One region of the Agromyces sp. G08B096 genome, then DNA from elsewhere that is predicted to be linked to it. Evidence: predicted binding sites of a transcription regulator. Region 1 holds the regulator's gene; the other holds the start of a gene.
What was found. The regulator LexA, encoded in region 1, represses DNA repair genes until DNA is damaged. The targets are predictions, from matches to a motif close to TCGAACANNTGTTCGA.

Region 1 (3,336 bases):
GCGACGCGAGCGGTACGCGCCGAGGTCGCGGTCACCGCCTGACGGACTCGTCTCGCCCTCCTGAGACGACGGACGGGGTGCCGCGCCGATCGTGCGGCACCCCGTTTCCGTCTCCGACGCCGGAATCCGGATGCCTCACACGGCCTTCACCGGACGCTGGGGGCGGGCGCCCAGGTGCGGCGGCTAGCGTCGTCGCATGCAGCTCGCCGTCACCGAATCCGGCAGCGGTCCCCGGACCGCGATCCTCATCCACGGCATCATGTCGGACTCGCGCGCCTGGCACCGCGTCACGGCCGAACTGGAGGCGCACGAGTTCCGGGTGCTGGCCGTCGACCTGGCAGGGCACGGCCGAAGCCCGCGGGCGAAGCGCTACTCTCCCGCCGGATGGGCCGACGACGTCGTCGAGACGCTCGAGCCGCTGCTGGATGCCGCCCCGGACGTCGTCATGGGCCACTCGCTCGGCGGGCTCGTGGCGAGCCTCGTCGCCGACCGATTGGCGCCGCGCGCGGCCATCTACATCGACCCCGCGTTCTCGTTCCCGACGGGTCTCCGGGGTCTCGCCTTCAAGCTCTTCTTCGCGGTCGCTCCGCGGCCGCGCCGCTCGGCGCTCGTGAAGATGAACCCGAAGTGGCACGCCGACGACGTCGAGATCGAGCTCGCGACGCTCCGCGACTGGGACAAGCGCACCATCCTCGGCTTCTCCGACACCACGCGGCTGGTGCCGCCCGCGCGACTCGTGGCGCCGAGCCTCGTGCTCCTCGCCGAGAAGAGCCTGCTCATCACCGGCGACGTGGCCGCCCGGCTCCGCGGGCAGGGGATGACCGTCGAGACCGTGCAGGGGACGGGCCACACCGTGTTCCGCGATGATCACGCCGGCTTCATGTCGGCCGTCATCGGCTGGCTGAAGGCGCTGCCGATGCCGGCGCCGTCGGCCGGGGCGTTCGCGACGGCGGGCTCGACCGCGGACTGATCCCGGGGAGCGCGCAGGCGACCGGGGCTCAGACCGTCCGCAGGACCGCGACGACCTTGCCCAGCACCTCGGCGGCGTCGCCCAGAATGGGTTCGAACGCGGTGTTCCGGGGCAGCAGCCAGGTGTGGCCGTCGCGCTGGCGGAAGACCTTCACGGTCGCCTCGCCGTCGAGCATGGCGGCGACGATCTCGCCGTTCTCGGCCGTCTTCTGCGAGCGGACGACCACCCAGTCGCCGTCGCAGATGGCCGCGTCGATCATCGAATCGCCGACGACCTTGAGGATGAACAGCTCGCCCTTGCCGACGAGCTGACGGGGGAGCGGGAACACCTCGTCGATCTGCTGCTCGGCGGTGATCGGGACGCCGGCCGCGATGCGCCCGACGAGGGGGACCATCGCGGCGTCGGCGACCGGGGCCGCCGAGCCGGCGGGAGTGGCTCGTTCCTCGCTGCCGGGGAGCTCGATCAGCACCTCGAGGGCGCGCGGACGGTTGGGGTCTCGCCGCAGGTAGCCCGCAAGCTCGAGCTGGTTGAGCTGGTGCGTGACGCTCGAGAGCGAGGAGAGGCCGACCGCGTCGCCGATCTCGCGCATGCTCGGCGGGTAGCCGCGCTGCGCCACCGACCGCTGGATCACCTCGAGGATCGCCACCTGCTTGGCCGAGAGGCTCTTGCGGCGCCGCCCTGCGGCGGCCTCCCGCGTGCGGTCGATGTCGGTGCTCACGCTCTCGCCCCTCGTCGCGGCCGCCCGGCGGCCGATGTCGGTGGTGTCTGGTCGAATTCCAGTGACATTCGAAACTGTATCCGCCGCGCGCACGGGCGACAAACATCTGTTCGAGCGTGTCGCGCATTCGTGCGGGGGAGCGGGATGGACGCGGAGGGCTTGCAGATGTCGGTATTCGAAGATACATTCGGAACAGAGCTTCGCTTCCAGGTTCGGGCACGACACGTTCGGGAGGACCCATGGGCACCGCGACCACCATCGACCAGCTCGGCGTCATGCCCCGGGCCGAGTCCGAGCACCCCCGCACCCGACTCCGACTCACCCGTCGCGGCCGGGCCGTCTTCACGGCGCTGGCCGCGGTGCCGCTCGTCGTCTGGGCCGTCGCCGTCGTCCTAGGCTCCGGCGCGGCGGCGGCCGACGGGGCGCGCGGCGCGGCGGCTTCGCTCGAGACGGTCACAGTGGGCCACGGAGACACCCTCTGGGAGCTTGCGGTGTCGTTGGCGCCCGACGAAGACCCCCGCGAGGTCATCGCAGACATCCTGCGGATCAACGATCTCGACTCCGCCGTCGTCCAGCCCGGGCAGGAGCTCGCGCTGCCGGCATCCTTCTGACGCGGCCGTACCGCCCTCGGTGAGGCACCCGCACCGCCCTCGGTGAGGCACCCGGAATGATCCGTGGCGCGGGCGAGTCCCGCGCAGATCATCCGAGTCCACTCATGACGCCGCGGCGCGGCCGCGCCGCACCCCGCGGCTACCATGATCTGGTGACGAGTCTCGACGAACTCCCCATCCGAGACGACCTCCGCGGCAAGCAGCCCTACGGCGCGCCGCAGCAGGCCGTCCCCGTTGCGCTGAACGTCAACGAGAACACGCATCCGATCCCCGAGTCGGTCGCTCACGACATCGTCTCCCGGGTCGCGTCCGCGATCCTCGGGCTGAATCGGTATCCCGATCGCGAGTTCACCGAGCTGCGCACCGCCCTCGCGGCGTACCTCGGTCACGGGCTCGCCCCGGAGCAGATCTGGGCGGCCAACGGCTCGAACGAGGTGCTCCAGCACGTGCTGCAGGCCTTCGGCGGCCCGGGTCGCACAGCGCTGGGCTTCGCCCCGACGTATTCGATGTACGGCCTGCTCGCCGCGGGCACGGGCACCGCGTGGGTCACCGGTCCCCGCGACGCCGAGTACGAGCTCAGCCCGGCGACCGCCGTCGCCGCGGTCCGCGAGCACGACCCCGACGTCGTGCTGCTCTGCGCGCCGAACAACCCCACCGGGACGCCGCTTCCCCTCGAGACGATCGAAGCCGTCGCGGATGCCGCGCGCGGCATCGTGGTCGTCGACGAGGCGTACTTCGAGTTCGCCGATCCGGGTACGCCGAGTGCGGTGACGCTGCTGCCCGGCCGTCCCAGGCTGCTCGTCTCACGCACGATGAGCAAGGCGTTCGCGTTCGCCGGCGCGAGGGTCGGCTACCTCGCCGGCGACCCCGCGGCGATCGACGCGCTGCGGCTCGTCCGGCTGCCGTATCACCTGTCCGCACTCACGCAGGCCGCGGCGCTCGGCGCCCTCGCCCACGCCGACCAGATGCTCGCGATGGTCGACGAGATCCGAGCGCAGCGCGAGCGCATCTCGGCCGAGCTCGCGCGGCTCGGCTTC
Region 2 (3,336 bases), 430 kb from region 1:
GACGCTGGCGGCGCAGCTCGCGAACGAATTCCGCGAGCTCATGCCGAACAACGCCGTCGAGTACTTCGTCTCGTACTACGACTACTACCAGCCCGAGGCGTACGTCCCGCAGACCGACACCTTCATCGAGAAGGACTCGTCGATCAACGCCGAGGTCGAGCGGCTGCGCCATTCCACGACGAACTCCCTGCTCAGTCGGCGCGACGTCGTCGTGGTCTCCACGGTCTCCTGCATCTACGGCCTGGGCACCCCGGAGGAGTACCTGTCGGCGATGATGCCGCTGCAGGTCGGGCAGCGCGTCGATCGCGACTGGCTCATCCGCAAGTTCGTGTCCATGCAGTACCAGCGCAACGACGTCGACTTCTCTCGTGGCACGTTCCGCGTGCGCGGCGACACGATCGAGATCATCCCCGTCTACGAGGAGCTCGCGATCCGCATCGAGATGTTCGGCGACGAGGTCGAGGCCCTCTACAGCCTGCACCCGCTGACCGGCGAGGTCGTCGCCAAGCTCGACGCGGTGCCGGTCTTCCCCGGGTCGCACTATGTCGCGAGCACCGACGTGATGCAGCGGGCCATCGGCACGATCCGCGACGAGCTCGACGAGCGGCTCGCGGAGCTCGAGCGCGAGGGCAAACTGCTCGAGGCACAGCGGCTCCGGATGCGCACGACCTTCGACCTCGAGATGATGGAGCAGATCGGGTTCTGCTCGGGCATCGAGAACTACTCCCGGCACATCGACGGCCGGTCGGCGGGGGAGCCGCCGCACTGCCTCCTCGACTACTTCCCCGACGACTTCCTCGTGGTCATCGACGAGTCGCACGTGACGGTGCCTCAGATCGGGGCGATGTACGAGGGCGACTCGTCGCGCAAGCGCACGCTCGTCGAGCACGGATTCCGGCTGCCCAGCGCGCTCGACAACCGACCGCTGAAGTGGGACGAGTTCAAGGCCCGCGTCGGCCAGACGGTGTATCTCTCCGCGACGCCGGGTCGGTACGAGCTCGGCATCGCCGACGGGGTGGTCGAGCAGATCATCCGCCCCACTGGGCTGGTCGACCCCGAGATCGTCGTGAAGCCCAGCAAGGGGCAGATCGACGACCTGCTCGAGGAGATCCGCGCGCGCGCGGAGCGTGACGAGCGCGTGCTGGTCACCACGCTCACCAAGCGGATGGCTGAAGAGCTCACCGACTTCCTCACCGAGGCCGGCGTGCGGGTGCGGTACCTGCACTCCGATGTCGACACGCTGCGCCGAGTCGAGCTGCTCACGGAGCTGCGGGCCGGCGTGTACGACGTGCTCGTCGGCATCAACCTGCTCCGTGAGGGCCTCGACCTGCCCGAGGTGTCGCTCGTGGCCATCCTCGACGCCGACAAGGAGGGCTTCCTGCGCTCCTCCACCTCGCTCATCCAGACGATCGGCCGCGCGGCCCGGAACGTCTCGGGGCAGGTGCACATGTACGCCGACGTCGTGACCGACTCGATGGCGAACGCGATCGACGAGACGAACCGCCGGCGCGAACGACAGCTCGAATACAACCGCGTGAACGGGATCGACCCGCAGCCGCTCCGCAAGCGCATCGCCGACATCACCGATGTGCTCGCCCGCGAGGAGGCCGACACCGCGGCGCTGCTCGCGGGGCGCGACGCCCGCAAGAAGGCGCCGGTGCCGAACCTGAAGCGCGAGGGCATCGCGTCGGCCGGCGGCAACGAGCTGGAAGACCTCATCCGCGACCTGAACGATCAGATGCTGGTCGCCGCCGGCGAACTGAAGTTCGAATTGGCGGCCCGCCTGCGCGACGAGGTGCAGGAGCTGAAGCGCGAGCTCAGGCAGATGGAGAAGGCGGGTCACCTCTCCTGATCAGCGCCGGGGTCGGAACGAGCAGCGAACTCGCGGACGAGCGGGGCTGAGGCTGTGCATCGAACGTATGTTCGCTGAGAGCGCGTCCGACGGCGGGCCTCGTGTCGGTGGCCCTCCGTAGACTCGTAGGGTGCCAGTTTCACGTCTCGATGCCCATGCCCGCCTGAGTGTTCGCGGCGCCCGCGTGCACAACCTGCGGAACATCGACGTCGAGGTCCCGCGCGATGCGATGGTCGTCTTCACGGGCCTGTCCGGGTCGGGCAAGTCCTCGCTCGCGTTCGACACGATCTTCGCCGAGGGCCAGCGCCGCTATGTCGAGTCGCTGTCGGCCTACGCCCGACAGTTCCTCGGCCAGGTCGACCGCCCCGACGTGGATTTCATCGAGGGTCTGAGCCCGGCGGTCTCCATCGACCAGAAGTCGACCAACCGCAACCCGCGCTCGACCGTCGGCACCATCACCGAGATCTACGATTACATGCGTCTGCTGTGGGCGCGCATCGGCGTGCCCCACTGCCCGGTCTGCGGCGCCCGGATCGAGAAGCAGACCGTCCAACAGATCGCCGACCGCCTGATGGAGCTCGATGAGGGCACCCGCTTCCAGGTGCTGAGCCCCGTCGTCTCGAAGAAGAAGGGCGAGTTCGTCGACCTGTTCCGCGACCTCGCGGCGCAGGGCTACACCCGGGCCGTCGTCGACGGCGAGCTCGTCCGGCTCGACGAGCCGCCGACGCTGAAGAAGCAGGTGAAGCACGACATCTCGGTGGTCATCGACCGCCTGGTCGCCTCGCCCGACATCCTCGGCCGGCTCACCGACTCCCTCGAGACTGCGCTGCGTCTCACCGACGGGCTCGTCCAGATCAACTACGTCGACCTCGAGGGCGACGCGGCGTGGCAGACGTTCTCCGAGAAGCTCTCCTGCCCCAACCAGCACCCGATCCAGCTCACCGAGATCGAGCCCCGCACGTTCTCGTTCAACGCCCCGTTCGGCGCGTGCCCCGAGTGTTCAGGGCTCGGAACGCGGATGTCGGTCGATGAGGACCTGCTGCTCGGCGACCCGTCGCTGTCGATCTCCGAGGGCGTCATCCTACCGTGGACCTCGCAGGGCAAGAGCCTCTACAACTACTACGAGAAGCTCCTCGACGGCCTCGCGCGCGACCTCCGGTTCTCGCTCGACACCCCATGGGAGCAGCTCGACGAGACGGCGCGCAACGCCGTGCTCCGCGGCGACAACTTCGAGGTGAAGGTCAAGTGGCGCAACCGCTACGGCCGCGAGATGAGCTACACCTCGGGCTTCGAGGGCGTGGTGCCCTACATCGAACGGCAGTACGTGCAGGCGGAGACCGATGTGCAGCGCGCCCGGTGGGCCGAGTACCTCCGCGAGGTGCCGTGCCCCGTCTGCGACGGCAAGCGACTGAAGCCCGAGGTGCTGTCGGTGCTCATCCACGACCGCAGCATCGCCGACGTGGCGCAGCTCAGCCTCACCGATG

Region 2: the regulator LexA is predicted to act here: its motif matches at 1,912-1,927, upstream of uvrA (excinuclease ABC subunit UvrA).

Annotation. Positions count from the first base shown of each region.
Region 1 covers NZ_CP158374.1:2,074,222-2,077,557, reverse strand. Annotated here, with positions in the region: gene metE (5-methyltetrahydropteroyltriglutamate--homocysteine S-methyltransferase) at 1-42, shown strand, start outside; gene ABIQ69_RS10055 (alpha/beta hydrolase) at 197-970, shown strand; gene lexA (transcriptional repressor LexA) at 999-1,676, opposite strand; gene ABIQ69_RS10045 (LysM peptidoglycan-binding domain-containing protein) at 1,928-2,299, shown strand; gene ABIQ69_RS10040 (histidinol-phosphate transaminase) at 2,452-3,336, shown strand, end outside.
Region 2 covers NZ_CP158374.1:1,648,577-1,651,912, forward strand. Annotated here, with positions in the region: gene uvrB (excinuclease ABC subunit UvrB) at 1-1,852, shown strand, start outside; gene uvrA (excinuclease ABC subunit UvrA) at 1,983-3,336, shown strand, end outside.